3 regions of the Clostridium sp. NSJ-145 genome follow, and region 2 is predicted to be linked to each of the others. Evidence: riboswitches for the same ligand, from Rfam matches in the RefSeq annotation. Region 2 holds a riboswitch; each other region holds the start of a gene.
What was found. A riboswitch is a leader RNA that binds a small molecule or an ion and turns the genes downstream of it on or off. The one in region 2 is predicted to bind lysine.
Positions count from the first base shown of each region.

Region 1: linked by a shared signal. The riboswitch ahead of lysA (diaminopimelate decarboxylase) and the one ahead of LQE93_RS13895 (YfcC family protein) in region 2 are both predicted to bind lysine.
Region 3: linked by a shared signal. The riboswitch ahead of LQE93_RS12460 (Na+/H+ antiporter NhaC family protein) and the one ahead of LQE93_RS13895 (YfcC family protein) in region 2 are both predicted to bind lysine.

Region 1 covers NZ_JAJNOS010000001.1:206,237-219,083, forward strand. The annotation lists gene LQE93_RS01100 (accessory gene regulator ArgB-like protein) at 1-609, opposite strand, end outside; gene LQE93_RS01105 (hypothetical protein) at 602-1,069, opposite strand; gene LQE93_RS01110 (DUF5317 family protein) at 1,063-1,620, opposite strand; gene LQE93_RS01115 (tRNA 2-thiocytidine biosynthesis TtcA family protein) at 1,994-2,719, shown strand; gene LQE93_RS01120 (aspartate aminotransferase family protein) at 2,753-3,937, opposite strand; gene dapD (2,3,4,5-tetrahydropyridine-2,6-dicarboxylate N-acetyltransferase) at 3,968-4,678, opposite strand; gene dapB (4-hydroxy-tetrahydrodipicolinate reductase) at 4,705-5,460, opposite strand; gene dapA (4-hydroxy-tetrahydrodipicolinate synthase) at 5,462-6,352, opposite strand; gene LQE93_RS01140 (aspartate-semialdehyde dehydrogenase) at 6,374-7,366, opposite strand; gene LQE93_RS01145 (M20 metallopeptidase family protein) at 7,397-8,545, opposite strand; gene dapF (diaminopimelate epimerase) at 8,572-9,405, opposite strand; gene LQE93_RS01155 (aspartate kinase) at 9,469-10,674, opposite strand; gene lysA (diaminopimelate decarboxylase) at 10,754-12,055, opposite strand; lysine riboswitch at 12,174-12,370, opposite strand; gene LQE93_RS01165 (hypothetical protein) at 12,508-12,847, opposite strand, start outside.
Region 2 covers NZ_JAJNOS010000016.1:55,922-68,768, reverse strand. The annotation lists gene htpG (molecular chaperone HtpG) at 1-79, shown strand, start outside; gene LQE93_RS13920 (helix-turn-helix domain-containing protein) at 237-791, shown strand; gene LQE93_RS13915 (D-serine ammonia-lyase) at 1,196-2,539, shown strand; gene LQE93_RS13910 (APC family permease) at 2,711-4,138, shown strand; gene LQE93_RS13905 (hypothetical protein) at 4,390-4,587, opposite strand; gene LQE93_RS13900 (RelA/SpoT domain-containing protein) at 4,788-5,606, shown strand; lysine riboswitch at 5,683-5,859, shown strand; gene LQE93_RS13895 (YfcC family protein) at 5,958-7,388, shown strand; gene LQE93_RS13890 (M20 family metallopeptidase) at 7,402-8,535, shown strand; gene LQE93_RS13885 (GNAT family N-acetyltransferase) at 8,846-9,424, shown strand; gene LQE93_RS13880 (hypothetical protein) at 9,598-9,795, shown strand; gene LQE93_RS13875 (hypothetical protein) at 9,958-11,028, shown strand; gene LQE93_RS13870 (amidohydrolase family protein) at 11,037-12,257, shown strand; gene LQE93_RS13865 (serine hydrolase) at 12,380-12,847, opposite strand, start outside.
Region 3 covers NZ_JAJNOS010000013.1:78,584-87,198, reverse strand. The annotation lists gene ileS (isoleucine--tRNA ligase) at 1-2,120, shown strand, start outside; gene LQE93_RS12485 (LacI family DNA-binding transcriptional regulator) at 2,308-3,306, shown strand; gene LQE93_RS12480 (hypothetical protein) at 3,555-3,740, opposite strand; gene LQE93_RS12475 (nucleoside recognition domain-containing protein) at 4,099-4,674, shown strand; gene LQE93_RS12470 (spore maturation protein) at 4,688-5,212, shown strand; gene LQE93_RS12465 (aminopeptidase P family protein) at 5,297-6,562, shown strand; lysine riboswitch at 6,643-6,819, shown strand; gene LQE93_RS12460 (Na+/H+ antiporter NhaC family protein) at 6,943-8,615, shown strand, end outside.

The DNA of each region.
Region 1 (12,847 bases), on a different contig from region 2:
TCCTAAAATTTTATGTCCTATTTGGGTTAATGAAAATATCTGCCATATTATACTTAAATAAATACACATAGTGTATACAGCAAATTCACTATTTCCGCCTAATTTCAACGCTATTATATTTAGTATAGATATAAATAAATAGATAGTTAAAATTATAATTGAATTTTTCTTCAATCTTGTTCTTTTTTCTTTTTTACGAATAGGCTTTGAGACACTATCGACTGGTGCTAGCTTATATATCAAATAATAAGAATATGTAAATATTATGACTCCAAGGAAAATAATTAAATCTACATTTATATTTATACTTTTACTTATTAACGCTATAATAATAGTCGCAAATGTCCCTATTATTAAGCATATTCCAGGTTCACTAGCATGAATCCCCCCTGAATTTTTTCTTAAAATTGATGTAACAAAAGATACGATTAAAGCCTCTATAGTAACGTTGAAAATTGCTCCAAAAACAACTACACATAAAAGTGATAATGTTATTTGAATAAAAGCAAAAATCCCATACTTAACTACATCTTTTTTTTCACACTCCAAATTAACTTCTTTTGTTATTATTTCAGTGATTGCTTCAGCTATACTATCAACACTAAACATAGCTTAATTTATTCCTTTTACTTAAATATGTGTAGTAACCAATAACAATTACCCCAAAAATTATCAATGAAGGTAATCCTAATATTATTTTTAATTTTGAATCCTGAAACATATTTTGTAACTCTTCTCCATAAATACTACTAAGTATAAGAACACTTATTCCTTCTAAAACAAACAAAAATACTGTAGTAATTATTGTTGATTTTATTGCATTAACCATATTTATTTTATTAATACTAGTAGCAATTACAGTTAATATAATAATATTTAAAATTGTATGTACTCCATAATTTATAGGTAACATTCTTATTATAAACACACTTATCCCTAATAAAAAACTTGCCATTAAGTATTTCTTCTTTTCTATTTTTACCTTTGAGAAAGTATATGCTGCAAACATAAATATAAAAGCTTCTGGTATTAATCTTGCAATAAATTCAAATATTGGAACTTTTAACATTTTAATTCCTCCTTAGTTTGTACATTAATTTTTCTTATAGAGTTAAATATTATTAAAAATACAAATATTCTTATCAATACATCTCCAATACTAAGTATACTGTACCCTAAATCTATGTAATCGGTTAGTATCTTAAATTTAGTCGCCTCGCTGCCTAATATATGCAGATTATCTACTAAATTCAAAGTATCTTTATTAACATATCCTGTAAGACATGATATTGTAGGATAGACTGGCATAAATCCTCCATTAGCTTTAATAACAATATCATTAAGCAAACCTCCTAATAGCGTAAAAACTGCTCCTATTATAGCACTCCAATATATTTCATATTTAAAAACTAAAAACAAGTATGAACATAAATATGCAGATTTCATCACTCCCATATATCTAATCGCTTCATAATTTTCTAAAAATATCATAGCTTGTCCGATTAAATACAGAAGCTCTAACAAAATAGTTGGATATATTGTCCACGTTTTAAATAAAGGTTTTATATCAAAGCCCTTGATTTTCGAAACAATAAATGCTATCAAAATTGTTTCAATCATATTTCCCCCTAAAACCGAATTTTACATATAACTTTTTTAATTATCTAATTTCTGTAAAGTTTTTTATATATTTAAATACTTTAATTATATTATAGTACTAATTAAATATTTTTTCCATATTTTTCGTATTATTTCGCTATTTTTGTTTGTATTTCATAGAAATAACAAAAAAATCACCAACTATATAATTTAATGGTGCTTTTTGTATATTTATTATTCTTTTTTAATAACAAACTCTTCATCTTAATTATTAAGTATAAAGATACTATTATCACTATCTTCAATATTTGTTAAAATTAATTCTATTTGTACAATAGTCTATTCTCTGATAAAATATGTACAGATTAAACAATACTGAGAGGAGTAGTTCTATATGCAAAAGTTATTAAGCAAAACAAGACAAGCTATAAATGATTTTAATATGATAAGCGATGGTGATAAGATTGCTGTTGGTCTTTCAGGTGGAAAAGATTCCGTTACTCTTCTTCATATCCTAAAAAATTATCAAAAGTTTTCTCCTCAAAAATTTGATTTGATAGCTATAACTTTAAATCCTGGAGATGTGGACAATGGTCCTCTACATACATTATGCAAAAAAATAAATGTTCCTTTTTACGAAATTCAAACTGACATAGCTAAAATCGTTTTTGATATTAAAAATGAAAAAAATCCTTGCTCTTTATGTGCAAAATTGAGACGTGGTGCATTAAATGATGCAGCCATGAAACTTGGCTGTACTAAGGTTGCATTAGGACATCATAAAGATGATGCAGTAGAAACCTTTGTTATGACTATGTTTTATGAAGGTAGAGTAAACTGTTTTGCTCCAAAATCATATATGGAAAAATTTAATCTTACAATAATTAGACCCATGGTTTATATAGATGAATATATGATAAAAAAGGCTGTTAAAGATTATAATTACCCAATTATAAAGAATCCTTGTCCTGCTGATGGACATACTAAAAGACAAGAGGTTAAGGATTTAATAAAAAATCTAAACAGCACTTTTCCTAATCTTAAAAATAAACTCTTTTCTGCTTTAAATAATTCAGATCAATTATATATATGGAATAAGGACGAAATTAAAAAAATATAAAAATACCTGGCGGTAAACTTCCGCCAGGTATTTTTATATGAAGCTTTTTAATACTTCTCTAAATTTTTCTAAAAACTCATTAATCTCACTATTACTTATACAAAGGGATGGTAATAATCTAATAATAGTTTTGTTAGTCACGTTTAATAGTAATCTATTATCTAGAGCACAATCTCTTATTGCTATAGCATTTTCTCCTACATCTATACCTATCATCATTCCCCTACCTCTAATTTCTTTAATTAATGTTGGGAATTCTTCTTTAATATTTTCTAGCTCATTTAAAAGATAATTACTTTTTTCCTTTACCTCTTTTAATAAATCTGTATTTACTATTTTATCTAAAACGTACGCCCCAGCTGCACAAGCTACTGGATTCCCTCCAAAGGTACTTCCATGGTCTCCAACCTTTAACACTTCCTCTAATTTTTCATTAACTAACATTGCACCTAAAGGTAATCCTCCACCTATAGATTTTGCTAATGTAACTATATCAGGAGTAATATTGTATTTTTCAAAAGCAAATAAATCTCCACTTCTTCCTATACCAGTTTGAATTTCATCTATGACAATTAGAAAGTTATGCGTCTTTGACAACTTTACTAATTCATTCATAAACTCTTGAGATACTTCTACTATTCCACCTTCACCTTGAATTACCTCTAAGAAAACTGCACAAGTATTTTCACTTACTTTCTCTCTTAAAGACTCTATATTATTAAATTCAAAATAATTTACTCCAGAAAGTAAAGGCTTAAAATCGTTTTGATACTTTTCTTGACCTGTTAGTGTTAATCCTCCATAAGTTCTTCCATGAAATGAATTTAACGCAGATAATATCTCAATTTTATTATCATTAATCTTTCTTCCATATTTTCTACATAATTTTATTGCTGCTTCATTAGCCTCTGTCCCTGAATTTGAAAAATATACTTTTGATGCAAAAGAATTATCTACTAATAGTTTAGCTAAATTTACTGTTGGCTCTGAAACAAAGTAATTAGATAAATGAATATACTTATCTACTTGATTTTTTATTACATTAGCAATTTCTTTGTCATACCCTAAATTGTTAACAGATATGCCACTATACATATCTAAATATTTATTATTATTCTTATCATATAGATATACTCCATCTGCTCTTTCCACTTCTAAATTTAATCTATTATAAAGATTTAATATATACTTTTTGTCATTATCATGCAAAGTCCCCATTTTTCTGCCCCCTTATGGTGTAAAAGATATTTATCTTAAATCTTCTAAAATTCTAGTCTTATCTGCAGTCTTATCATCTTTTTCCTTAATTACCTTTGCAGGAGTTCCTGCTACAACAGTATTAGGTTCAACATCATTGATAACGACTGATCCTGCAGCTACTACTGCTCCCTTACCTATTCTAACACCTTCTAATATAACTGCATTTGCACCTATCATAGCATAATCTTCTACTATTACTGGAGTTTTACTTGGTGGTTCTAATACACCTGCTATTACAGCACCTGCACCAACGTGAACATTTTTACCGATAGTTCCTCTAGCTCCTACTACTGCATTCATATCAATCATTGTATTTTCCCCTATTTCAGCACCAATATTAATAACTGCTCCCATCATTATTACAGCATTTTTCCCAATACTTACTCTATCTCTAATTAGTGCTCCTGGTTCAATTCTAGCTTGAATATTCTTCATATCTAATAGTGGTATAGCTGAATTTCTTCTATCATTTTCTAATTCATAATATTCTATTTTATCTTCATTATTTTCTAATATTTCCTCTATTACTTCATATTCACCAAAGACTATTCTTGAATCTCCACATCCAAAAACTTTACAATTTGAAAAGTTTATATTATCCATGTCTCCTTTTATGTATAATTTTACCGGAGTAACTTTCTTTGCATCCTTTATAAATCTAGCAATTTCATATGGATCTGTAAAATTATTATTATTCATATTTTTTCTTCCTTTCTATAACCAAATTAATTCATTAAATCTTCCATTTTATATAAACCATTCTCTTTATTTACAATAAATTTTGCCGCTTTTACTGCTCCACTAGCAAATACATTTTTAGATAAAGCAGTATGTTTAACTTCTAATATCTCATCTAATCCTGCAAAAATAACAGTATGCTCTCCTGGAATAGTCCCTCCTCTAACAGCATGAATACCAATTTCTTTTTCTTCTCTTTTCGCCTTCTTACCTTCTCTACCGTATTTGTATTCCATCGAATTATCTAGCTCTTCATTAATAGCATCTGCTATCATTAAAGCAGTTCCACTAGGTGCATCTACTTTTTTATTATGATGTTTTTCTATAATTTCAATGTCGAAATTTTCTTGTAATGCTAGCGCTGCTTTCTTAACTAAATCTATTAATAAATTTACTCCAAGAGACATATTAGCTGTTTTAAAAATTGGAACGCTCTTTGCTACATTTTCTATTTTTTTATAATCTTCACTACTTAATCCTGTAGTTGCTATTACCATTGGAGTATTATTTTTTTTACCATAACTTAAAATATCATCTAAACAACTAGGATGTGAAAAATCTATTATTACATCAGCTTTACCTTTGTAATCAAATATATTATTAAAAACTTCATAACTATTTTGATACATTTCCGTATTTTTATCTATTCCTGCTACTATCTCTACATCTAAGCTTTCTGAAACTATTTTTGTTACAGCTCTTCCCATAGCACCATTACATCCATTTAATATTACCTTTAACATATTATTTCCTCCAATTCCTTACACCATACTCTTCCATGGCTTGTATTAATATTTTTTTATTTTTATCTTCCATGTCAGTTAGAGGCAACCTAAGATTTCCCACTTCCATTCCTAAAATGTTCATAGCTGTTTTAACTGGAATTGGATTAACTTCAATAAATAAAGCATTTATAAGATCTAACATTCTAAGTTGAGAATTTTTAGCTTGTAAAACATTACCTTCTAAATACTTCATTACAATATCATGAGTTTCTTTTGGTAATATATTTGCAACTACCGATATAACCCCTTTTCCCCCTAATGATAATACAGGCACTATCATATCATCATTTCCACTATAAATATAAAATTCATCTCCACATAATCTTGCTATTTCAGCTACTTGTGATATATTGCCGCTAGCTTCTTTTATAGCTTTTATATTTTTTATTTTAGAAAGTTCATATACAGTTTTAGGCAAAATATTTACTCCAGTTCTTCCTGGAACATTATATAAAATTATAGGAATATTAACTTCAGTAGCTATTGCATTATAATGCTCTATTAACCCTTTTTGTGTAGCTTTATTGTAATATGGAGTTACTAATAAAAGTCCATCAACACCTACTTCTTCCGCATATTTACTTAACTCAATTGCATAACTAGTATTATTTCCACCAGTACCAGCTATTACCGGTATTCTCTTATTAACTTTATCTACTGTAAACTTTATAGTTTCTTTTTTCTCATAATCACTCATAGTTGATGACTCACCAGTAGTTCCACATATTATTATAGAATCTGTTTTATTTTCTATATGAAATTCTATTAGTTCAGATAACTTTTCATAATCAACTTTATTATTTTTAAATGGAGTTATTAAAGCAACTCCGGACCCTTCAAATAAACTCATATTTTCTCTCCCCTTCAAGCTTTACATATCTTTCACTAATATTTCTGCAATTTGCACTGCATTTGTAGCGGCACCTTTTCTTATATTGTCAGCTACTACCCATAAATTCAATCCACTTTCTACACTAAAATCTCTTCTTACTCTACCTACAAAAACTTCGTCTTTACCTTCGCAATTTATGGCCATTGGGTAAATATTATTTTTAACATCATCTTGTAGAATGATTCCTTCTGAATTTTCTAAAAGCTTAAACACATCTTCAACATCAAAGTCTTTTTCAAATTCTACGTTTATAGAAATACTATGACCATATTTTACTGGTACTCTAACAGTTGTAGCTGTAATTCTTAAAGTATCATCATTTAAAATCTTTTTAGTTTCTTCTATCATTTTTATTTCTTCTTTTGTGTAACCATTATCCATAAAACTATCTATATGAGGAAGACAGTTATATGCAATCTTATATGGATACTTTTTATTTTCTAATCCTTTTATTGTGTTATCTAAATCATCTATACCTCCAACACCTGATCCAGATACTGCTTGATAGGTTGAGTAAACAATCCTTTTTATCTTATAAGCATCATGTAAAACTTTAAGAGGTACTACCGCTTGAATTGTAGAACAATTTGGATTAGCTATAATTCCGTTATTCCACTTTATATCCTCTGGATTAACCTCTGGAACTACTAGTGGAATATCTTTATCCATTCTCCAAGCACTACTGTTATCAACAACTACAACTCCATTTTCTCTCGCTATTGGAGCATATTCTTTGCTTATTTCACCACCTGCTGAAAATAAAGCAATATCTATATCTCTTTTAAAAGAATCATGATTTAATTCTTCAACTATAATATCTCTACCTAAAAAATTAGCACTCTTACCTGCTGATTTTTTTGATGCAAATAAATATATATTATTTATAGGAAATTTTTTCTCCTCTAATACTTTTAAAAATGTTCTTCCAACCATTCCAGTTGCACCAACTATTGCTAGATTTGCTTTTTTCATTTTATATTCCACCCCAATTAATCTTAATATTTAATAAACATTTAATCCTTCACAGATTTTATGATAAAGTTCCATTCCTTCTACCAAAACTTCTTCATTGAAATTAAACTTTGAATTATGAAGTTGATGTGTATATCCTAACTCCTCATTTTTAACTCCAAGCATAAAAAACAAGCTAGGCACCGCTTCTTGATAATAAGCAAAATCTTCTGCTAGCATCATTGGATCGATATCTACTAATCTTTCTTCCGGTAAAAATTTAATTAAACTTCTTAATAATTTTCTATCATTTCTTACTGCTGGATACATATCTCTAAATTCAATGTTTATATTTACGTTAAACATAGTTTCCAGTCCCTTACATATATCACTCATTCTACTTTTAATTTTAGAATATACCTCTTTATCAAAAGCTCTTAATGTCCCCTCTAGCCTAATATTTTCAGCTATTATATTACGTCTTTCTCCTCCATTTATTGTACCTATGGTTAAAACAGCTCCTTCTATTGGATTAATATTTCTACTTATTATACTTTGGAAAGAGTTAATCAATTGAGCCGCTACTATTATTCCATCATTGGCTTTATGTGGTGCTGCTCCATGTCCACTTTCTGCTTTTATATCTATATCAAACTCCGCAGTTTGTGCCATCATTGGGCCAGCTTTTATACCTATTTCACCTTCATTCAATCCAGGAAATAAATGAAGTCCAAAAACATGTTTAACATTGTAATGATCTAAAACCCCTTCATTAATAATAACTTCTGCTCCACCAGGCCCCTCTTCAGCCGGTTGAAATATAAATAATATCCCTTTATTTACTGACTTAATAGTAGATATATAATGAGCAAATCCTAATAAAATAGACATATGTCCATCATGTCCACAAGCATGCATGTAATCAACATTTTCCGACTGGAAAAATACATTAGTTTCTTCTAAAATTTTTAACCCATCTATATCAGCTCTAAATGCTATAGACTCCTCTGAAATTTCTCCTTGTCTAAATGCTATAAGACCAGTTTTTGCTACAGATTTTACCTCGTAACCAAAGCTTTCTAATTTTTCTCTTATATATTTAGAAGTATTTACTTCACAAAACCCTATTTCAGGAATTCTATGCAGCTCTCTTCTATATAATCTTACTTCATCAATAAACTTTTCTTTCTCAAAAAACATTTAAACACACCCTTTAACTATTTTCTCTATCTAAAATTATATTCTCCACTACAAATAAACTCTGCAGGCCCTGTCATAAATATTTCATCATCTTTTTGCTCAATTATAAGATTACCACCTAGTACTTTTACATTTATCTTTTTATCACAACCTTTTAAAATTGAGCTTATAACTGCTGATGATGCAGCTCCTGTTCCACAAGCAAGAGTAATCCCAACACCTTTTTCCCATGTGATTACTTCTATATTTTTATGATCAATTACCTTGCAAAAATTAACATTTGTTTTTATTGGAAATATATCATTATATTCTATTGCTCGTCCAACTGCTTTTATATCTAAATCATTAAAATCATCAACAAATAATACTGTATGAATCGTTCCAACTACTAAAGAACTTATCTTAAAGCAGCTTCCATCTACACTAATTTCTTCATTAATAAAATATTTATTACCATTACTTACTGGTATTTCACTTGATACAAAAATAGGTTTGCCTAAATTTACTTTTACGAAGTTTACTTTACCATCGTCTACTATCACTTCTGGCCTCATAATTCCCGCTAAAGTCTCCACATTAAAGTTTTTTCCTTTTACAATTCCATTTTCATAAACAAACTTTGAAAAACATCGTATACCATTTCCACACATACTAGCTATAGATCCATCTGCATTATAAAACTTCATTCTTATATCAGCCTTAGTTGATTCTGATACAATAATCATTCCATCTGCCCCAATTCCATAATGTCTATTGCAAACTTTCTTAGCCAACTCACTGTAATCTTCAAAATTCAAATCGCTTTCTCTTAAAATTATAAAATCATTTCCTGTTCCATGAAATTTTTGAAACTTAATCATTTTTGCCCCCACTATTCTATTCAAATATCTTTAAGTATTCCAATAGATTATTTAAATTTTAACTTATAAATTTAATTCTTTTGCTAGAATATTTGCTGCTTTTTGCTTGTCCTTAGAATCAATAGCAAATGATATACTTATCTCTGAAGTTGTAACTTGTTTAAATTCTATATTATTTTCAGCAAAAATCTTAAATACCTTTGCAGTTACTCCACTTTGATTCATCATCCCTATTCCTATAACAGATACTTTAGTTATATTTAATTCAACAGATATATTAATACCTAAAATTTCATCTTTAATTTTTGTTATAACATCTTTTATAGTTTCTAAATCATCTTTGCTTGCAGTAAATGAAACATTAACATATCCATTTGCAGGTGCTGTCTGACTTATCATATCTATGTTTATAAAACTTTGTGCTAATCTTTCAAAAATCATTGCTATATTATTTGATTTAAATAACACATTATTTATAGTAATCATTAAATTATTTTCACTAATTGTAAGTCCAGTAATAACTCTTTCTTCCATTCTCTCATCATACTCCTTTATCCATGTTCCTTTTACATCACCAGTATTTAATGATACATAAATTGGTACATTATATTTACACCCTATTTCAACAGCTCTCGCATCCATAACACCTGCACCTAATGATGCCATTTCCATCATTTCTTCATAGCTTATATAATCAATTTTCTTTGCTTCTTTATATACTCTAGGATCTATAGAATATATTCCATCTACATCTGTATAAATCTCGCAAGGACACTTTAGTTTTGCAGCTATTGCAACAGCTGTAGTGTCTGATCCACCTCTACCTAAAGTAGTTATATCTCCATCTTCATTAATTCCTTGAAAACCTGCTACTACTACAATTTTTCCTTCTTGTAAATATTTTTTTACCTTCCTAACGTCAATATCTGCTATTTTATTTTTTGTATGAATACCTTGTGTTTTAATGCCCGCTTGAAACCCTGTTAGTGATATAGATTTATAACCTTCGGCCTCTAAAGCCATAGATAATAATGATATAGACATCTGTTCACCTGTAGATAGCAACATATCTAATTCTCTTTTATTAGGATTATTACAAATCTCTTTAGACATATTTATAAGATTATCTGTTGTCTTCCCCATTGCAGAAACTACAACAACCACTTCATTTCCTTTTTCCTTTTCGTTAATAACTCTTCTAGCCACAAACTTAATTTTTTCAATACTTCCTACTGAAGTGCCCCCATATTTTTGTACTACAATATTCATTTCATTGCCCCCTTTAATAATATGAAATATCTTCTCTCTTTATCAAAATGTAACTTTAAATAAAAAACATAAATTCTTATTAAAACATTACATCATTTTTTAAAATATCTTCATAACTCTCTCTTTTAACTGCTATTCTCGCTATACCATCCCTTACAAATACAACTGCTGGTCTAGGTATCCTATTATAATTACTAGCCATTGAATAATTATAAGCCCCAGTACTTAAAACAGCTAAAATATCATTTCTTTCAACTTTAGGAAGCATTATATCCTTAACTATAATATCTCCTGATTCACAGCATTTTCCAGCTATCGTATATTCAATTTTTTCCTTATTATCGAACTTATTAGCTACTACAGCTTCATACTTTGCATCATACAATGCAGTTCTGATATTATCTGTCATTCCTCCATCAACAAAAATATAATTTTTATCACCGTAAGTCTTTTTTGTTCCACCAACCTTATATAACGTTGTACCTGCATTTGCAATAATTGATCTTCCTGGTTCTATCATTATTTTAGGTATTAATAAATTATGCTTTTCACATTCTTCTTTAATTGATATCACCATGTTATTTAAGAAATTACTTAATTCTATAGGTATATCTCCATCAGAATAGTAAACTCCAAAGCCTCCACCCATATTTAATTCTCTAGTAACAAAATCACATTTTTCTTTTATTTTGCTAATAAAATCAACCATAACTGAAACACTCATATAAAAAGATGTTTCCTGAAATATTTGTGATCCTATATGACAATGAAATCCTCTTAAAGTAACCCTTTCACTATTCATAAATTTTCTTACTACTTCATATATATCTTCACTAAATATAGATTCTCCAAATTTTGAATCATTTTTAGATGTTTGTATATATTCATGGGTGTGAGCATCTACTCCTGGATTTACTCTTAAAAGAACTTCAATTTTTTTATCTAATTCATTACATAAATATTCAATTAAATCTAATTCATCTCTATTATCAACTACTATTCTTCCTATACCTGATTCTATAGCCAATCTTAACTCTTCTTCTGTTTTATTATTTCCATGCATGTAAACCCTACTTAATGGAAATTTACTTCTAATAGCCGTGTAAAGTTCCCCTCCTGAAACTACATCAAGAGATAACCCTTCTTCTTCTATTACCTTGCAAATCGCTAAGTTTAAAAATGCCTTTGAGGCATATATTACTTCTGTTTCAATTCCTTTTCCTTTAAAATTATCATTAAAAACTCTACAGTTTCTTCTTACTAACTCTTCATCAACTACATATAACGGAGTTCCATATTCTTTTGCTAGATAAACAACATCACAATTACCTATTTCTAAATTACCATTTTGATTTTTTTTCATAGTTCCAAATAAATTCATGTTATATCCTCCTATTTACTAAAATTCAACTTATATAAGTTAGTAAATAAAAAACAGTCATGAGCAAAAGGTACTCATGACTGTTTTAAAACAATATAAAACAAAACCTTCTGCCCCAACAAGATGTAGCTCTTCTTTATGAAAATTGGGCAATTCTCATAAGACAGTTCTATGCTTCTTAAACATAGACCCAATAAATAGACTCTTATCTATTTATTTCGGCGATGGCCCCTTTCCTATACATTGAAGTTATCAAATCTCAGATCTGAACTTTCTGTTATAGTACTGATGACAATCGCGGCCTCTACAACAAGTTGTTTAAAACATATTAAATTCACATTAACTTAAATAAAGTTTAACATTTTCTTACATTTGTGTCAAATATTTATTACAATTTTATTATCTAGCTAAAAAAGTATTCCTCTTATATTTTCTTATATAACTATTTTTTCTTACTCTTTAGCTATATATGCTATTTTATTATTTCCAAAAAACATTTGCTCCCACAAAGCATCACTTTCTAAAACCTCTTTTCCTTTAGATGATTCTATTGTTAATCTAGCTTTTCCAATACATCTAAGATAAGTTGGATTTATTCCTCTTGATACTGAAAATAAAATTTCACTATAAGATAATCCCATAACATTTAAAAGAGATGATGCAAAAATATCCTTCTCTCTTATGAATTCTATCGTATACTTTGTTTCATTCTCATCTACATAAATAAAAGTTATATTATTATCTATAAATTTTTCTGTTAAATTATGCTCTTTTGTATTATTCCTTTCAATC
Region 2 (12,847 bases):
CCAAGCTTTATTAGTAGAAGGCTTAAGCATAGAAGACCCAGTAGACTTTGCAAATAATATTTGTAAGTTAATGAAGTAATAGAAATTAAGTTTAAAAAAACATAGAATAGCCTGATAAGTAAATTTACTTATCAGGTTATTTTTTATTATTCAATATCTATCTACTACTCCAGATGCTACAAAATAGAAAGTTAGTATGTTATAATATATAAAAATATAAAGATAGAGGTAGTAATATGGAAGAGTTAAACATAGGTAAAAAAATTCAAGATTTTAGAAATGCAAGAAATACAAGTGTAAGAGAGTTATCAAAGAAATCAGGAATTACAGCCTCTATGTTAAGTCAGATAGAACGTGGTCTTGTAAATCCATCAATAAATACATTAAGGGCTATAGCTAATACTCTAGATGTTCCATTATTTTATTTTTTTAAGGAAGACCCAGAAAAAGAAGAGTTAGTTGTAAGAAAAAATAATAGGAAAACTATAGGATTTCCTAATCAAAGTGATGTAAGATATGATTTATTAGTTCCAAATACTTTAGGGTCAATAGAGTTTTGTATGATGGAAATTCCAAATAACAGTAAATCTGTAGAGAAAGCAGAAAGTCATAAAGGTGAAGAGGTAGCATATGTAATTGAAGGAAGAGTAGATATAATTGTAGCGGGTATAAGATATTCTTTAGATGAAGGAGATAGTATTCGTATTCCTCCAATGACAGATCATAAGTGGGAAAATATAGATACAAAACTTGCAAAAGTAATATTTGCAGTAACACCACCAAGCTTTTAATTTATTACAAGGTGTTAAGTATAGTTTAACTAGAAGTCGGTTAAAACTTGATAAATATTAAAAAAAGGGGCTGTTAAGCTCCTTTTTATTTTTTCTATAGTTGTTTAATAAAAAGCATTAACTGATGATAGATACTTAGGTTGATAAAGGTAAATAATCAGTTAAGGTTAAAAATGATAGTGTTAAGTATTAATTAATTTTTTTAGCGATATATATTTACAAAAAACATATTTACTGTTAATATTAACTTGAAATTGTTAAGTATAACTTAACAGAATTGTTGTTGCAACGACTTGTAGTACAATATTGGAAATTATAGTGGTGTTTACCGTTCATTTAATCTTAAGTAGGTGGATAAATGTTCTTACGGGAATACTTTAAATTTTAGTAGAAGAGGTAATGTAATGATTTTAGATAGAGCAATGTCAGATTGGATAAGAGAGTTCCCAATAATCAAGGATTTAATAGAATTAAAAGAAACAGTATTCATTAATCCAAACAAAATAGAAGCAGAAAAAGCAATTGAACAATGCAGATTTTCAATGGATGATATAGTAGACGTAGCAAAGCGTTGGGAAAGGTTTGCCCCGTACCTTGCTATAGCTTTTTCAGATACAAAAGCTTTAAATGGAATAATTGAATCTCCAATAGTAAAAATAAGTAATATGCATAAATACTTAAATGAAGAGTCAGGTGAAGAAATTCAAGGAGACATATATTTAAAATGCGATAGCAAATTACCAATATCAGGATCGATAAAGGCTAGGGGAGGAATTTATGAGGTTCTTCATTTTGCTGAGTCACTTGCTATAGAAAAAGGAATGTTAGAATTAGAGGATGATTACAGCATATTAGCAGAAGATAGATTTAAAGAATTATTTTCTAAGTACAGCATAGCTGTAGGATCAACTGGTAATTTAGGATTATCTATTGGAATTATGGCTGCAAAATTAGGATTTAAAGCTACAGTTCATATGTCTGCTGATGCAAAGAAATGGAAGAAAGATATGCTGAGAAGCAAAGGTGTTACTGTAGTTGAATATAAAGATGACTATAGTAAAGCTGTATCTGAAGGACGTAAACAAGCTGAAGCAGATGAATACTGTTATTTTGTAGATGATGAAAATTCTAAAACGCTATTTTTAGGATATTCGGTAGCAGCACTTCGTTTAAAGAAGCAATTTGAAGAGCTTGGAATAAAAGTAGACAAAGAACATCCGCTATTTGTATACTTGCCATGTGGAGTTGGAGGAGGACCTGGTGGGGTTGCTTTTGGTATTAAAGAAGTATTTGGAGATAATGCGCATTGCTTCTTTGCAGAGCCTACTCACTCACCATGCATGATATTAGGACTTTCCACAGGCTATCATGATAAGATATGTGTTCAAGATTTTAATATTGATAATAAAACTGATGCTGATGGGTTAGCAGTAGGAAGAGCATCAAGTTTTGTAGGAAACATTATGGAACCGTTTATTAGCGGTAGTTACACTATTACAGATGAAAGAATGTATAAATATTTATATAAGACAATAGATTTAGAAAATATTAGACTAGAGCCAAGTGCTTTAGCTGGTATGCTAGGTCCATATAATATTGAAATTTCACCTAAAGGTAAGGATTATATTAAAAAAGAAGGAATAAAAAACATGAAAAATGCAACACATATAGTTTGGGCAACAGGTGGAAATATGGTTCCAGAGGATATAATGGAAGAGTACTATAATAAAGGTAAGAATATAAAATAGAAATTTATTTATAAGCAGGTCAAAAAGAAATTTTTTGACTTGCTTTTATTTTATGTAGCGTTTAATTTTTTATAAAAAATATAGAAAATTATACTTTTTATGATAAAAAAGTGGTAAAATAGTTAGGGCTAAAGATTAGCTAAAGTTTTTTACAAAAGAGGGGGTCATAATATGACTGAAAACAACAATAAGAAGATTATGTGGTATAGTCTTGCGTTAATGGCATTCTCTGGAGTTTGGGGATTTGGTAACGTAATTAACGGATTCTCAGAGTACAATGGACTGCAAGCAATAGTAGCATGGATTATTATCTTTGCTATATATTTTGTACCATATGCGTTAATGGTTGGAGAACTAGGTTCTGCATTTAAAAGCCATGGGGGAGGAGTTAGCTCATGGGTTGGAGAAACTATAAATCCTAAAATTGCTTACTTTGCAGGATGGACATACTGGATTGTCCATATGCCATACTTATCACAAAAGCCAAATAGCTTTATGATAGCATCAAGCTGGGCTATTTTCCAAGATGGTAGAATTAGTCAAATGAATCCGGTATTACTACAAGTTAGCTGTTTAATTGTCTTTATAGTTGCATTATATATTGCAGGTAAAGGAATTAATCCATTAAAGAAATTATCAGCTTTAGCAGGTTCATCAATGTTTATAATGTCAATGCTATTCATTTTATTAATGTTAGCAGCGCCTGCTATTACAAATGTACAATTAAATCAAATTGATTGGTCATGGAGTACATTTATGCCTAAATTTGATGGTGCATTCTTTACAAGTCTTTCAATTTTAGTATTTGCAGTTGGTGGATGTGAAAAAATATCACCATATGTAAATCAAATGAAGGATCCAGCTAAAGGATTCTCAAGAGGAATGATAGCTCTTGCAGTAATGGTTGCTGTAACTGCAATACTTGGAACTATATCATTAGGATTAATGATAGATTCAAACAATATTCCAAAAGACTTAATGACAAATGGAGCATACTATGCATTCCAAAAACTAGGTGAATACTATAAACTAGGAAATCTATTTGTAATTCTTTATGCTATTACAAATATGATAGGTCAATTTGCTGTTTTAATAATATCAATAGACGCACCTTTACGTATGTTACTTAACAGTGGTGATAGAAAGTATATCCCAGAAAAATTATTTGCTAAAAATGAAAATGGAGCATATGTAAATGGACATAAGCTAATATTTGTAATTGTATCAATACTTATAATAGTTCCAGCAATGGGAATTGGAAGTGTTGATGAATTAGTAAGATGGCTTGTTAAGTTAAATGCAGTATGTATGCCACTAAGATATTTATGGGTATTTGTTGCATATATTGCATTAAAGAAAGCTGGAGATAAGTTCGAAAGAGAATATTATTTCGTAAAAAATAAAACTCTTGGAATAATAATAGGAATATGGTGTTTTGCATTCACTGCATTTGCCTGTATAGGTGGTATGTATTCAGAGGACAAGTTCCAATTAATATTAAACATAGTAACACCATTTATATTAATATTATTAGGATTTATCCTACCACAGTTTGCTAAGAAAAATAAGAATACTAACAGTTTAAAAGAAACTGCTTAATATTTTACCCTAAAGGCTTTTGTACAACCTTTAGGGTTTTTTATATGTTTAAAACTAGATTATAATATTTAAGAAAGGATATACGAGAGAAGTTTAGGGTTAGGGCTTCAAGGCTTCCAAGACATTTTACTATAAAAACTACTTTTGAATAGCATGGAAGTATTAAAGATTTAGAGGATAATATTGAAGTTTTTTGAAGAGAAGAAAAGCAGTATTTTGAAATGAATTATTAGGACCATAAAAATATATAATTAGTGTAAGCTTAAATTATATAAATGAATCATTAAAGTTACTAATCCCATCAAACCAAACATTACAAATATAGCTAATTTATATATATCTTTAATTCTTTTATTTTTAATTTCTTGAAATTTAACGACATCTTCATAAGTCATATTTCTTAAAGTTATTTTGTAATTATTTGCCTTTTTCAAGCGAAGAGTATACATTTGTAAAATTACCTCCATATGTTGTAAATAAAAATACAATATAAGCTTAACATATTTTACATAAAAAGGAAATGGTAAATTTGTTTTAAACAAAATGAGCTTTAGATTTAAAAGATTAACATAATATGAAATGAAACATGTATTATAATATGATAAAATACAATTGTTGATTTAATGCTTAGCATTAGGGAGGTATAAGAATGAATAGGTTACATAAAGAAATTTATTTAAAGAAATATCCTTATGTAGAAGAATATATAGATAGAAATAATATAGATTTTGAAGAATTAGAGAAAGTGTATGACGACTTTGTAAAATACCAAAGTTCATATGAAACTCAAGCAGATTTTATTGCAAATATATTACGTTCTAATGAGAATATACATTCTGTTAAGTCAAGAATAAAAAATCCAGAAAGACTTATTGAAAAGATAATAAGAAAAACAGAAGATAGAAAAATAAAAAATGGAAAAGATTTTTATTTTAATGTAGATAATTATAAAAATGAGATAACAGATTTAATAGGAATAAGAGTTTTACATATATTTAAGGACCAATGGAAAGATATACACGATTTTATAGTAAACACATGGAAGGTTATTGAAATAACTGCAAATATAAGGGATGGAGATGATAGATTAATATTTGATGATTTAGGAATAGAGGTAAGATCAAGGCAATCTGGATATAGGTCAGTACATTACTTAGTAGAATGTTATCCAACAAATCAAAAGGTTATTGCTGAAATTCAAGTAAGAACTATATTTGAAGAGGGGTATGGGGAAATAGACCATAGACTTAGATATTCACATCATGAAATTCCAGAGATATTAAAATCTAATCTTTTACTTTTTAATAGAATAGTGGGAAGTGCTGATGAAATGGCTTCATTAATAAACATGTTAAATAATAATCTTGGAGATAAAGAAAATTACTATGAAAATAAGTTAAGGGAAAAAGATGAAGAGATACAAAGATTAAATGAAGAATTGGAAAAGTATAAAGCTAGGATTTATTAGTATAAATTAGAGGTTTGTAAAAAAACTTGCATTATTAAGTCGAACTATGTATAATTATACATAGATAATTTAATAAAAATAAGATAGAGGTTGCGATATTTAATAGTAGCTTTGCAATAAGATTAAGCACGAGTGCAAAGTGAAAGGAGGTGTCGCCGAAACGAATAACTGAGGCTTTAAGGTTATTTCGTTGGGGTTATGTAGAATATGCATAACACTGTCATAACGTCTGTTATGATGAGCTATCACTAAAGTTAATTTTAGATAAGGTATTAGTACTGAATTTATTAGAGTCTTAAGTGATAAGCTTAAGGCTCTTTTTTAATACTTATAAAAAACGGGGGGATGAAAATGTTAAATTTACAAAAGAAACAGAATAATTCTGATGATGTCATGAAAAAAGAAATTAAAATGCCACATACTTTAGTAATAATTTTTGGAATTATACTTTTAGTGGCAGTAGCTACTTACTTTGTTCCAGGAGGAGCGTATGAAAGGGTTGTAAATGAAGCAGGTAGGACTGTAGTAGTAGATGGAACATTCAGTTATATTGAAAGTAATCCACAAGGTTTATTTGCAATTTTACAAGCACCTTTTGAAGGTATAATAAGTGCAGCAGAAATAATTGCATTTTTATTTATAGTAGGTGGAGCAATAAATGTTGTATCAAGAACTAAAGCTATAGATCTTGGTATAGTTAAATTAGTTGATAAACTAAAAGGTAGAGAAATATTAATAATACCTATACTTACATTTATATTCTCAATTGGTGGAGCTGTTTTTGGTATGTCAGAGGAAGCTATACCATTTATAACATTATTACTTCCGCTTATGCTAGCATTAGGATATGACAGTATATTAACTGTGGCCGTTACATATCTTGCATGTATATTAGGATTTTCAACAGCAATGTTAAACCCATTTACAGTACATATAGCACAAAATATTGCAGGTGTAGAGGTAGGTTCTGGTGTTGGATTCCGTACTATAGCATGGTGCATTACTACAACTGTGGGAATAATACTATTAATGCTATACGCAAAGAAAATTAAAAAAGATCCAACTAAGAGTTTAGTGTATGAATCAGATAAAAAGAAAAAAGAAAAGTTAGATTTAAATGTAAATAGTCATGAAGAATTTACAATAAAACATAAAGTTATATTATCTCTTTTAGCAGTATCTATTGGTGTTATTGTATGGGGAGTATTAGCAAAAGGATTCTATATTTCAGAAATTGCAGCTGTATTCTTAGCAATGGGATTAATTTCAGGTATAATTGGAAGATTATCAGTTAATGATATGGCAGATGCATTTATAGAAGGTGCAAAAGGAATGATTGGTGCAGCTGTAATAATAGGTTGTGCTAAAGGAATAGTAATATTAGCAGAAAATGCTCAAATAATAGATACAGTGTTATTTGGATTAGTTGGTCTTATTGGAAAGCTTCCATCATTAATAGCTGCATATTTAATGTACATAGTTCAAATGATAGTAAACTTCTTCATAATCTCAGGTTCAGGACAAGCAGCTGTAACTATGCCGCTTTTAGCACCACTTGGAGATTTAGTTGGAGTTCAAAGACAATTATCAGTTTTAATATTCCAATTAGGTGATGGATTCTCAAATGCAATCTTCCCAACATCAGGAATATTAATAGCTTCATTAGGATTAGCTGGTGTTCCATATTCTAAATGGCTTAAATGGATACTTCCAATACAAGCAGTAATGTTCACATTAAGCATAGGATTTATTACTGTTGCAATGATGATAAATTGGGCATAAGGAGATAAAGTAAATGAAAGAGATTTTATTTCAAGAAGGTACTAAAATAAAAGAGAGATTATGTGAAATAAGTGATTATATATATGAAAACCCAGAGTTAGGAAATGAAGAGTATAAAGCAGTAGAAGTTTTAACAAAACTTTTAAAGGAACATAATTTTTCAGTTGAAGAAAAATATTTAGATATGGATACTGCATTTAAGGCAACTTTTGATAGCGGTAAACCAGGACTAACTGTTGGTTATTTATGTGAGTATGATGCACTACCTGGAATAGGACATGGATGCGGACATAATATGATTGGTACAATATCAGCAGGTGCAGGTATTGCTTTAAGTAAAATAATAGACCAAGTTGGAGGAAAAATAATAGTTTATGGAACTCCGGCAGAAGAAACGAATGGTGCAAAAGTAATTATGGTTGAAAAAGGAGCTTTTGATGAGCTTGATTGTGCAATGATGGTTCATCCAAATGATAAGACTTATGCTAGTGGTACAAGTAGTGCTCTTTATCCAATTCAATTTACTTTCAAAGGAAAAACAGCTCATGCAGCTTCTTGTCCAGAACAAGGTATAAATGCATTAAATGCAGTAATACAATTGTTTAATGGTATTGATGCTTTAAGACAACATGTAACTAAAGATGTATTAATGCATGGAATTATTACTGAAGGTGGAGTTGCAGCAAATATAGTTCCAGAAAGAGCAGTGGCTCAATTCTATATAAGAGCAGCAAAAAAAGCTACAGTTACTGAAGTTTTAGAAAAGGTTAAGAATATTGCAAGAGGAGCAGCATTAATGACTGGCTGTGAACTTGAAATGGATAGATATGAGCTTCCTTATGATGATTTAAATACTAATGAAGTTTTATCAGAAGCTTTCAATGAAAACCTAAGAAGTCTAGGTATCACAGAAATTCATGCACCTAAGACTGGTGGAGGATCAAGCGACATAGGTAATGTAAGCTACGTTACACCAACTATACATCCTTATATTTCAATTTCTAATTGTGAAATAAGAGGACATAGTAGAGAACTTGCAAAAGCAACTACAGAATCTTTAGGTCATGAAAGACTATTAACAGCAGTTTTAGCATTAGCTTATACTGGGTATGATGTTTTAACTAAAAAAGTAATATTAAATAAATAATAAAAAAGTAAAAAGGAGCAATTGCTCCTTTTTTGCTTTTCTATACAATACTTAGAGTGTATTTAAAGTTGTTATATATAGGTTTATGAAATAGATTTGTAATTTGTGATAGCATAAAATTATATATCTATTGTTATACTTATAAAATTAGTAAATTTAAATTGAGTTGATATAATGCTATATGTTCACCGATTTGGAATAATTAAGAGTATAGAATACTATAATGAAAATGAGTTTAATTAGTAGAAAGAAAAATTTCAGTTAATAAATTATATTTTAGTTAAGATAAAAATTTAGATTGGAGAGGAACATGGCAGTAAGATTAGCAACTATTAATGATAGCACAGAGATATTGAAAGTTTATAAGCAATATATTGACACTGCAATTACATTTGAATATGAACTTCCAAATAAAGAAGAGTTTAAAGAAAGGGTTAAAGAAATTATTACACTATATCCTTATTTAGTGTATGAAGAAGAGGGTAAAATTATTGCTTATGCCTACGCCAATAGATATAAAGAAAGAGCAGCATATCAATGGGGTGCTGAACTATCAATTTATATTGATGCTAATTATACATCAAAGGGTATTGGTAAAATTCTTTGTTTAAAGCTTATAGAGTTGTTAAAGATTCAAGGAGTAAGAACGATATATGGATGTGTAACATTGCCAAATGATAAAAGTGAAAAGTTACAGATTAGCTTAGGTTTTGAAAAAATTGGAATATATCATAATGCTGGTTATAAATGTGGTAAATGGAGAGATGTTGCTTGGTTTGAAAAATCAATTGAAATTTATGATGAGAATCCAAAGGAGTTTATTCCTATAACTAAAATACCAGAATATAAAATTTTAAAGATATTAGAATTAGACCACTTTAATAATTAATATTTATCTAGTACTTTTAAAATAGATAAAGGCCAATGGGAAATAGAAAAAATAGAAAGCTTAGGAGTTGCTTAATTACTGGATTTAATAAGTTAAAATAAGTAATATAACTATAGAAATAATTAGCTAAATGTATTATTATTAATAGTAATAATACTTAGGAGGAGAATTTAATGGGGAAAGGTAAAAACAAAGGAAGAGTTAGTTCTAAAAGTAAAGATAAAAATGAAAAAAGTAGTGCAATAAGCTTTTTAGCTCTTTGTATGATAATAGGTCTTTTTCTTGGAGCTATCTATAATCAAGTAATTATCGGCGTATGTTTAGGAACACTTGTTGGAGTAATAATAGACGCTAGAAATAAGAAAAAATAATTTAATAAATTTAATAAAAGCAACATCTATTTTATAGGTAGATGTTGTTTATTTTTTTTGTAAAAGTAAAAATAGTGAGATAGCATTTGTATAAAAATAAGTAACTGTTTACAGGAGATATTTATAGTATATATTAAGGATTAAATTATATAGGAGAGAAAGATGAGTCAGATTAAATCAACTAGAAGCAAATGGAAGGCGATAGAAATGGTTGGATTATTTTTAGTAATCTTATCTTTTATTGTCTTACTAGTATCTCCAGATTCTTTATCTGGACTTTTTGATAGTATTACAAAACAAGTATTTCCTATAGTAGTTGATGTGTTTTTGCTTAGTGAAGTTGGTGTAGCTATAATTATTAGTGTAATTGTAGGTAGGATTTTAGAGAGGTTGGGGTTTACTGATGCTTTAATAAGAATTTTTATTCCTATAATGAAGTTCTTTAAAATCAATCCATCTGTTATTATTCCAAGTGTTTATAATGTTTTAGGGGATATTAATGCAGCTGGGGCTATTGCAGGGCCTGTATTAGTTAAAGCTAAAGCTACAAAGGGAGAACAAAAAATTGCTATTGCAACTATGATACAATCTCCACAATCCTTTGCTACATTAGTCTTAGGATTAGTAGTGTTGACAAAATTTAATATAAAAGCTTTACCATTAGTTATTGTAGCGGTATTTTTACCAATAATATTAGTTCCACTTATTTTGTCTAAAACAGTATATAGAGATACTAAAGCTGTAGACTTAGAAGAATTACCAAGATTTACTCCAGAAACTAAGTTTTTAGATACACTATTTAGCTCTGCAAAAGAAGGAGCTTATCTTTTATTCTTAGTAATAATTCCAGCAGTTGCAGCGGTATTTACTATGATTGGTATATTAGATTACTTTGGTATTTGGGCTATAATATCTAATGCGATGACTACCTGCTTACAATGGTTACAAATTGAACCTGCAACAGGTATAGTTTCGATTCTAGCAAGTCCAACATTAGCTATGGCTCAATTAGCTGAGATGAGTAATGTAGCACCAGCACTTATTGTAGGTGGATTTGTTCTTGCCAATTCAGGATTCCCGTTATCAGTATTGTTCGGACAAATACCTGTAACATGGAAAGAACATTCAGATTTAAATGAAAAAGAAGCTTTATATGCAGCTTTACTAGGTGCAGCTATTAGATTAGTTAGTTGTTTAATTATAGCTTTAGTTTTGACACCATTTATAATTTGAAGGTAAATATGAGTAGAGAATATATTATAAAAGCAAAGAAAATAGTAACAGTTGGTAAAGATAAAACCATAATTAATGGAGCAATGGTAATTAAGGAAGATAAAATAATTGATATAGGTAAAGAAAAAGTTATAATTAGTAAATATAAGGACCTAGATATAGAAGATTTAGGGAATCTAGTTATTACACCTTCATTAATAGATTGTCATACACATCTTTTAGAATATGCTCCATCAACAGTTTATCCAGTAACAAGCGAGACTTATAATATAGCTCAAAAAGCTTTAGTTTTAAAAGCTCTAATGGCAGGGGTAACCACTTTTGGAGAGCAAATTTGTGGCTCACCAATGACTTTATTATCAGTAGAAGACTTTAAAAAATTAGCAAAGGATTTACCTGTAAATATTATTTTCTCCTGTAATAGCATAACTATTGGCTTTGAAGAGTTAGTAAACTTTACAGCTGTTACAGGAAATAATTCAGTAGATAAAGACAAGCTTATAGAAGATAAAATAATTAATAGTTTAATAGAGAAAAGTGATTATCCTGGAGAAAATATATTTATAAACGCAACTCCAGCAAATTTAACAGAAGATATTATCCCAAGAGCTGGAGAAGTTATTTATACACAAGAAGAGTTAGAAAATATAGTACAAGTATTTCATAGTAAAGGTAAAAGAATTGGATGCCATGTAGCAGGAAAAGATGCTATAGAAATGGCTATAAAAGCAAATTTTGATGTTATTCATCATGGCCATGGAATTACCGACGATGAGATAAATGAGGTTAGTAAAAATAAAATTTCAATAGTTGCTACACCATTAGGAGGTACTCACTTAAAACCAAATTCACCTGAAGATATTTTAAAATTGATTCAAAATAATATATTAGTTGCTATTGCCACAGATGCATATTTACCACCATATGAAGGTGTATCGTGGCTAAATTTTAATGATAAAGAAGCAAAGGGTTCACCTGAGTTAATGATAATTTCAAAGCCAGTGATTGATAAATTAATAGGTAGTGGATATGATGAAAATGAAGCTTTATCATTGATTACTTTAAATGCAGCTAAGGTATTAGGAATAGAAGAGAAAATTGGCTCTTTAGAAATAGGAAAAGACGCAGATTTCATTGTTAGCAGTGGAATTCCTGTAGTTGAATTTAGTGATGCTTCTAATATAAAAAGAGTTTATTTAAAAGGGAAATGTTTAATTAATAGAATATAGCCTTAAATAGGTTATATATTTTAAATGCTATAGTAAAATATAGGTTAATAAAATATTGATATTTGTAAGGAACCATGTTTACCAATTTACTAGAAGTAAAATAGTAGCACATGGTTCCTATTTTAATTAAAAGAGCTAGAAGTGAAAATATTTTTATTATAAATATATGAATCATATATAATTTTAGAGATTTCACTAATTATCTTAATTTCTTTTTCATTATCTAAACCTTCAGTAAGAATAGTGAGTATATAATCTCCATAGGGTGTAAATACTATTGCTGCATCATTTTCTATATAATCTAACTCACCGGTTTTATGTGCAATCTTTATTTTCGGTGGTAACCTACTAGGAATCTTACTATTATTTCTGCAATTAGTCATAATACTTAATATTAAGTTATCATAGTGTTCATTAATACATGTATTTTTATATAATTGTTCTAAAACAGTTGCTAAATCATAGGCACAAGTGTAGTTGTCAAAACCATTTTTTATTGCATTAAAGTCCATCATCTTTCTATTTAAAAAAGAATTATTTATGGAAAGTTTCTTTATCATTACATTTATATTATCCATACCTAAGATATT
Region 3 (8,615 bases), on a different contig from region 2:
AAGCTAATGGAATCACTTTCATTAACTTAGTTGACAGAGAAGGTAGATTCGTAGAAGAAGTTACTCCATGGGCAGGAAAATTCGTTAAGAAATGTGATGAAAGCATCTGTAAATGGCTTGAAGAAAACAACAAGTTATTTAAATCAGAAAGACACCTTCACTCATATCCACATTGTTGGAGATGTGACACACCACTTCTTTACTATCCAAAGGAAAGCTGGTTTGTTGCAATGACAACTCTAAGAGATAAGCTTTTAGAAAACAATAATAAGATTAACTGGTACCCAGATAACATAAGAACAGGTAGATTTGGTAAGTTCTTAGAAAATGTTATCGACTGGGGTATTTCAAGAGATAGATATTGGGGAACTCCACTTCCAATTTGGGGATGTGAATGCGGACATAAAGAATGTATCGGAAGCATCGAAGAATTAAGAGAAAAGGGAATAAATGTTCCAGAAGATATCGAATTACACAAACCTTATATAGACAATGTTCACTTAAAGTGTGAAAAGTGTGGAAAAGAAATGACAAGAACTAACGAAGTTATTGACTGTTGGTTTGACTCAGGTTCAATGCCATTTGCACAATTACACTACCCATTTGAAAATAAGGAATTATTCGAGGAAAACTTCCCAGCTCAATTTATATCAGAAGCTGTTGACCAAACAAGAGGATGGTTCTACACATTATTAGCAATTTCAACTGCTATATTTGATAGAAATCCATTTGAAAACTGTATAGTTTTAGGTCACGTTCTAGATAAGAAGGGCTTAAAGATGTCAAAATCTAAGGGTAATGTTGTAGATCCATTCACAGTATTAGATGCTCAAGGTGCTGATGCTACAAGATGGCATTTCTACACTGCAAGTGCTCCATGGTTACCAACAAGATTCTCAGTTGATGATGTTGGTGAAGCTGGAAGAAAGTTTATGGGAACATTATGGAATGTTTACTCATTCTACGTTCTATATGCTGAATTAGACCAATTCAATCCGCTTAACTATGCTGATTTCGTATCAGAAAATGTTATGGATAAATGGATTATGTCTAAGCTTAACACATTAGTTAAGGACGTTGATTCTATGTTAGATTCATACCAAATAACTCAAGCTGCTTTAGCTATTGAAGATTTCACAGATGAGTTATCAAACTGGTATGTAAGAAGAAACAGAGGTAGATACTGGTCAGAAGAATTAACTAATGACAAGATTGGTGCTTATGTAACTTTATACAGAGTATTAACTACTTTAATAAAGGTTGCAGCTCCATTCGTACCATTTATAACAGAAAATATTTATCAAAACTTAGTAGCTGGATTAGACAATAATGCTCCAGAAAGCATTCACTTATGTTCATGGCCACAAGTTGATGAAAGTGCTATAAATAAAGATTTAGAAAAGGAAATGGATTTAGCTTACACAATAGTTAAGCTTGGAAGAAGTGCAAGAAATGGTGCTAACATTAAGAATAGACAGCCACTTTCTAAGATGCTTATTTCAACAGATTCACTTCCAGAATACTACGGAGATATCATAACTGATGAGTTAAATATCAAAGAAGTAGAATTTGGTGCTGACCTTTCTAAATACGTTAACTTTGAAATCAAGCCAAACCTACCTGTATTAGGAAGAGCTTATGGTAAGATGATACCTGGAATCAGAAAAGAAATAGCTGCTAGAAACCAAATGGAATTAGCTCAAGCTATCCAAAATGGGGAAACAGTAACTATAAATGTTGATGGAACTGAAATTGAACTTAATAAGGAAAACTTATTAGTTACAATGCAAGGTTTAGAAGGATATGCATTTGCTGGTGAAGGTTCAATAGGTGTTGTTCTTGATACTCATATTTCAGAAGAACTTAGAGAAGAAGGTCACGTAAGAGAAATGATTTCTAAGATTCAAAATATGAGAAAAGATAAAGGATTTGAAGTTGCAGATAAGATTAATTTATATGTAGCAGGAAACGAAATGCTAGAAGGCGTTATCAAAAAGTTTGCTGATACTATAAAGAAAGAAACTTTAACTCAAGAAATAGTATTTAATGGAGATTATGATTATACTGAAACTGTTATTAATGGTGAAAAATTAAATATGACAGTAGAAGTAGTTAAATAATTTAAAAATATTATGGTAAAGAAGGGAATTAACTCATAATTCCCTTCTTTTTTTGAAAGAATATATAAAGATAGATAAATTAGTTCAAAATTATATTATATTAATAAAATACTTATATGTTCTTGTACAACTAATGAAAAAACGGTATAATTAATAATTAAAATGAAAAAAATGGAGTGATGTTGACATGGCTACTTCTATTAAAGATGTTGCAAGAGAAGCGGGCGTTTCAATAGCTACGGTTTCTAGAGTACTTAATGATATAGATGTTGTAAATGAAGATACAAAGAAAAAGGTATTGGATGCAATAAAGAAATTAGGATACAGACCAAATATCGTAGCTAGAAGCTTAAAGACTCAAAGAACGAAGACAATAGGAATATTAGTTCCAGATATATCAAGTGGATTTTATCCTGAAATAGTTAGAGGAGCAGAAGATGTTGCTAATATATATGATTATAACGTTATATTATGTAACTCAGACTTTGACTACGATAAAGAAAAAGATTACTTAAGAGTATTGAAAGAGAAAATGGTAGATGGAGTTATCTACATGAGCTCTTCATTACAAGAAGAATCTCTAGATATTATTAATGATTTAGATTTAAAAACTGTTTTAGTTGAAACAAAAGACAGAGAAGGAAGATTACCAAGCGTAACTATAGATAACATAGAGGCTTCATATGAAGCAACTAAGCATTTACTTGAAAAAGGAATAAAAAATATTGCCTTTGTAGGAGTAAAGAAAGAGGTAGCTAATGCTTGGGGAGATAGATTCTTAGGATACGAAAAAGCTTTAAAAGAAGCTGGATTAGAAGTTGATGAAGATTTAGTATACCTTCAAAATCTTAAATACAAGACAGGTAGTGATGCTGCGGAAAAATTCTTAAGCCTTTCTAAAAAATTTGAAGGGGTTGTATGTGCATCAGATGAAATAGCTATGGGAGTTATAAATGGATTAAGAGAAAAGGGAATTAATACTCCAGATGACGTTAGTGTTATAGGATTTAATAATAACGCTGTAGCATCATATTTCTATCCAAGATTAACTACAGTAAATCAACCAAGTTATGATATGGGATCTGTAGCTATGAGAATGTTAATTAAAATCTTAAATAATAAACCTTTAGAAGAAGGTCAATATGTATTAGATTATAAGTTAATACAAAGAGAAAGTTGTAAATAAGTCGTTTTATACGACTTATTTTTTTTTATTTATAAAGATTGTAATAATAAAGAAAATATGGTAAACTATATACATAAGGTTGAGAACGTTTACTAAATAAAATAAAATGGGTTAAAAAATTCAACTATGTATGTGTTATTTTATGAGAGTATAAGTTAAATGGGTGTAATAATAATTTAGTAAACAAGATAATAAAAAGATAGCTATGGGTAAGCTATCTTTTTTTATTTTGAATAAAATATGTTATTTTATAATATTCCTTCATTTTTTAATATATCTTCTAATTGTTGTACCTTTTGAGTTAAAGTATAGAATTTTTCCTTTAAAACTTCTTTTGGGGCATCTATTGTATCAACGAATTCTTCCATTTCTTCAACCGTTTTTAATGCTTCCTCTATGTCTCTTTGAGCTAATTTTAAGTTTGATTCTTTCATCGGTACATCTCCTTATATTTAAAGTAAAACTAATATAGTATTTATCTTTATCCTATCACTAATAAATAGACGTTGCAAGGCATATATTTTAAATAGTTAACAGTTAAAAGAGAAAAGTTAAGAAGTGAAAAATCAACAGTTCCACGCGTTTATAAAATTAATAGTTAAAAGTAAAAGTTGGGGTGTAAATTCAGCTGAACTGAATTTAAAACATAATATAAAAAATTACGGAGTTGTTTTATCCATAACTTTTAATTTGTTATTTTACACTATTAATAAAAATAAGGAACGGTTTTATAAAAGCTAATAACTACTAAATCTTAACTATTAACTATTAATTAAATTGGGGGGATAGTAAATGATAAATTACATATGGTTTATAATGATTTTTCTAGGAATACTAGTTAGTATATTTACTGGCAATGGGGAAGCTATGTCTAATACAATAATTAGTTCTATAGATAGTACCGTTACTTTTATTATAAGTTTAGTTGGATTAATGTGCTTTTGGTGTGGAGTAATGAAGGTTGCTGAAAAAAGTGGATTAACAGAGAAGTTAGCAAAGCTTATGAAACCGATACTTAAAGTGATTTTTAAGGAAGCAGCAAAGGATGAAAAAGCATTAGGGGCAATTGTAATGAATATAACTGCTAATATGATGGGGTTAGGAAATGCTGCTACACCTTTTGGGATAAAAGCTATGGAAGAAATGGATAGATTAAATAGAGATAAAGGAAGAGCTAGTAATGATATGGCGTTATTTCTTGTACTTAACGCGGCTTGTGTTCAGTTAGTACCATCCACGGTAATTTCTATAAGAGCGGCAGCAGGGTCTACAAATCCTGGGGTAATAATTTTACCTGCGATTATATCAACCACGGTGGCGGCTATTGTAGGTGTTATATGTGCTAAAATTCTTCAGAGATATTTTTAAGGAGGGATAGAGTATGTTTCAATATATAACTAAAAGTATAATTCCTATAATAGTATTTATAATAATAACTTATGGGATGTTTAAGGGAAGAAAGGTTTATGATTGGTTTGTTGAAGGTGCAAAAGATGGATTAAAGGTATGTATGAATATTTTTCCTTATCTTTTAGCTATGATTTTGGCGGTTCATATATTTAGGGAAGCTAAGCTTTTAGATATGTTAAATAATCTTATCTCTCCTATATCAGGATTAATAGGTTTACCTAAAGAAGTAGTTCCTCTTGTTTTAGTAAAACCTCTGTCAGGAAGTGGAGCTATGGGAATATTTACTGATATACTTAAAAATTATGGACCAGATACGTTTATAGGGTTAGTATCATCAGTAATAATGGGAACTACAGAAACTATATTTTATACTGTAACGGTATACTTTGGTGCAGTTAAAATTAAAAAAGTAAGACATACAGTTTGGGCTGCAGTGATGGCTGATATGACAGCAATTATTATGGCAATATTAATGGTAAAAATTCTTATATTTTAAAAGTTTATGGAAAAATTTTGTTTTTATAGATATAATATTTATTAATTGTAGCTGTTAATTTAATACGCAAAGGAGAAAAAGTATATGAAGGCAGATTTTTTTAAAAATAATAGAAAAAGATTATTTGAAAAAATAAAAGATAATTCAATTGTGATTTTATTTGCAGGTAATGCGCCTAAAAAGACTGCAGATGAAGCATACCCATTTACGCCTAATAGAAACTTTTACTATTCAACAGGAATAAGTGAAGAAAATCATATTCTTGTAATGAGTAAAGTAGGTGGAAGTGAGAAGAGTACATTATTTATAAAAGATATAGACCCTGATTTAGAAAGATGGATAGGAAAGAGTATTCGTAAAGATGAAGCTACTGAAATTAGTGGTATTGAAGACGTAAAATTTAAAAGTCAATTTGATTCAGAGATTCATAGATTGCTTTGCTTAAAAGAAGAAGTGAATCTATACTTAGATTTAGAAAGAGATAGTATTTCTTCAACATCTAGTATAGCAAATGAATTTGCTAAGGATATAATTTCTAAATATCCACAAGTAATGATTAAAAATATATTTAGTATATTTGGAGAATTACGACTAGTAAAAAGTGAAGAAGAAGTTGATAACATAAAAAAAGCTATATCAATAACTATCGAAGGTATTGAAGCTTTAATGAAAAATTCTAAAGCAGGAATAAAAGAATATCAATTAGAATCATATTTTGATTTTGTATGTAAAAATAATGGGGTAAAGGATTTTGCATTTAAAACTATTGCAGCTGCAGGAAAAAATGCAGCTACATTACACTATGTAGCAAATGATTCAGAATTAAAAGACGGAGATTTAATTCAGTTTGATTTAGGAGCACAATATAACTTTTACAATGCAGATATTTCGAGAGCCTTCCCTGTAAACGGAAAATTTACAGAGAGACAAAAAGCTGTTTATAATGCTGTTTTAAAGGTTAACGAAGAAATAATAAATGATATAAAACCAGGAAAAACATTTAGAGATATCAATAAAAAAGCTACTGATCTAATAGCTGAAGAATGTATTAAACTTGGACTTATAAAAGAAAAATCAGAGGTTAGTAAGTATTATTTTCATAGCATTGGACATAGTTTAGGACTAGATACTCATGATTTAGAAACACCTCATAGAGATATAACATTTAAAGAAGGTGTAGTATATACAGTAGAACCAGGAATTTATATTGAAGAAGAAAATATGGGCATAAGAATAGAAGACGATATTCTAGTAACGAAAGATGGAGTAGTAAATTTAACAAGTGGAATGATAAAGACTGTGGAAGAAATAGAAACTTTTATGGCAAAGTATAATAATAACATTAAATAAATATACTTGAAAAAAGTTATAAAATGGTATTGTCAAGAACGAATATAATGTGTATAATTATAATAAATTAATCGTGAATAAATAAAGGTAGAGGCGCGATACTTAAGAGTACTATTGATGAGGTAAGCACTGTGAGTTAATAGGAAAGGAATTATCGCCGAAGCATACAACTAATGCTTTAAGGTTGTATAGCTGGGGATGTATATAATATATATATCACTGTCACAAACTTGTTTTTGTGGTGAGCTATCATTTGAGGAAGACCTAATTTTTTAATGCAATTTTAGGGCCTTGAGTGTTAACTCAAGGCTCTTTTTATTGCACAAAAGCAAAACCCTTTAATTATTCACAAAAAATATATTAATTAGGGGGAAACAAAAATGAAAAAGACGGGATTTAGAGTAATCCTACTAACAATGATTATTTTTACTTTATCAACAACAATGGCATTTGCCAGTGAGTTAGAACCAGCAGCAGTAAATGCAGAAAGATTTGGGTTATTAACTTTAATACCACCAATAGTAGCGATAGTATTAGCATTTATTACTAAGAACGTTGTTATTTCTTTATTTATAGGGATTTTATCAGGTAGCTTTTTAATTAGCCTTACAGGATATAATGTGTTTTATGCACTTATACAAGCATTCTTAGATTTTGTTACAAGAGCATTAAATTCTTTAGCAGATCCATGGAATGCAGGTATAATACTTCAGGTATTGGCAATTGGAGGAGTTATTAATTTAGTAGGTAAAATGGGTGGAGCTAAGGCTATAGCAGAAGCTTTAGCAAAAAAAGCAAAGACTGCAAGAAGCACTCAATTAATAACTTGGTTATTAGGATTATTCGTATTCTTTGATGATTACGCAAATTCACTTATAGTTGGACCTATAATGCGTCCAGTAGCTGATAAGATGAAGATTTCAAGAGAGAGATTAGCGTTTATAATTGATGCAACTGCAGCGCCAGTAGCTGGGCTTGCAATAATATCAACTTGGATTGGATTAGAAGTTAGCTTAATAGGTGAAGGGTTTAATCAAATAGGTGTAGAAGCAAGTGGATTTGGAGTATTCCTTCAAACTATACCATATAGATTTTACAACATATTAATTCTTGCATTTATAATTATTACAGCAGTTACTTTAAAAGAATTTGGACCAATGAGAAAAGCTGAAATAGCTGCAAGAAAGAGAAATAAAGATATTGTTGAAGAGATAGCAGCATCATCTTCACAAATGGATGAATTAGAACCAAAAGAAGGTGTAGAGCTTAGCATATGGAATGCAATTATTCCAATAGGGACACTAATTATTTCAGCGCTAGTAGCATTCTACTATAGTGGATATAGCTCAATAATGGGTGGAGATAACGTAGCACTTCAACAAATAATGACTAACTCACCAATGTCATTTGCAGGAATAATGGAAGCTTTCTCAGCAGCAGATGCTTCAGTAGCATTATTCCAATCAGCATTATTTGCATCAGTTGTAACTATAATTATGGCTGTTAGTAAAAAGATATTTACTTTAAGTGAAGCTATAGAAACTTGGGTAGATGGAATGAAAGGGCTAATTATTACAGGAGTTATTCTTATATTAGCTTGGTCTTTAGGTTCAGTAATTAAAGAACTTGGAACTGCATATTATTTAGTTGAAGCTTTACAAGGTGCTATACCAGCATTTTTATTACCAAGTTTAATATTCGTTCTAGGAGCAGTAATATCATTCTCAACTGGAACTGCATATGGAACAATGAGTATATTAATGCCATTAGCAATACCTCTTGCACATTCAATTAATCCTGAAATGTCATTTATAGTAGTTTCTACAAGTGCAGTATTAACAGGGGCGATATTTGGAGATCATTGTTCACCAATTTCAGATACAACAATACTTTCATCAATGGGTGCAGGATGTAACCACATAAATCACGTTAATACACAAATATGGTATTCATTATTTGTTGCAACAATAACAATATTATTTGGTTATATTCCAGCAGGTTTAGGATTACCTATATATCTAGTATTACCATTAGCACTAGTTGCTGTATATGT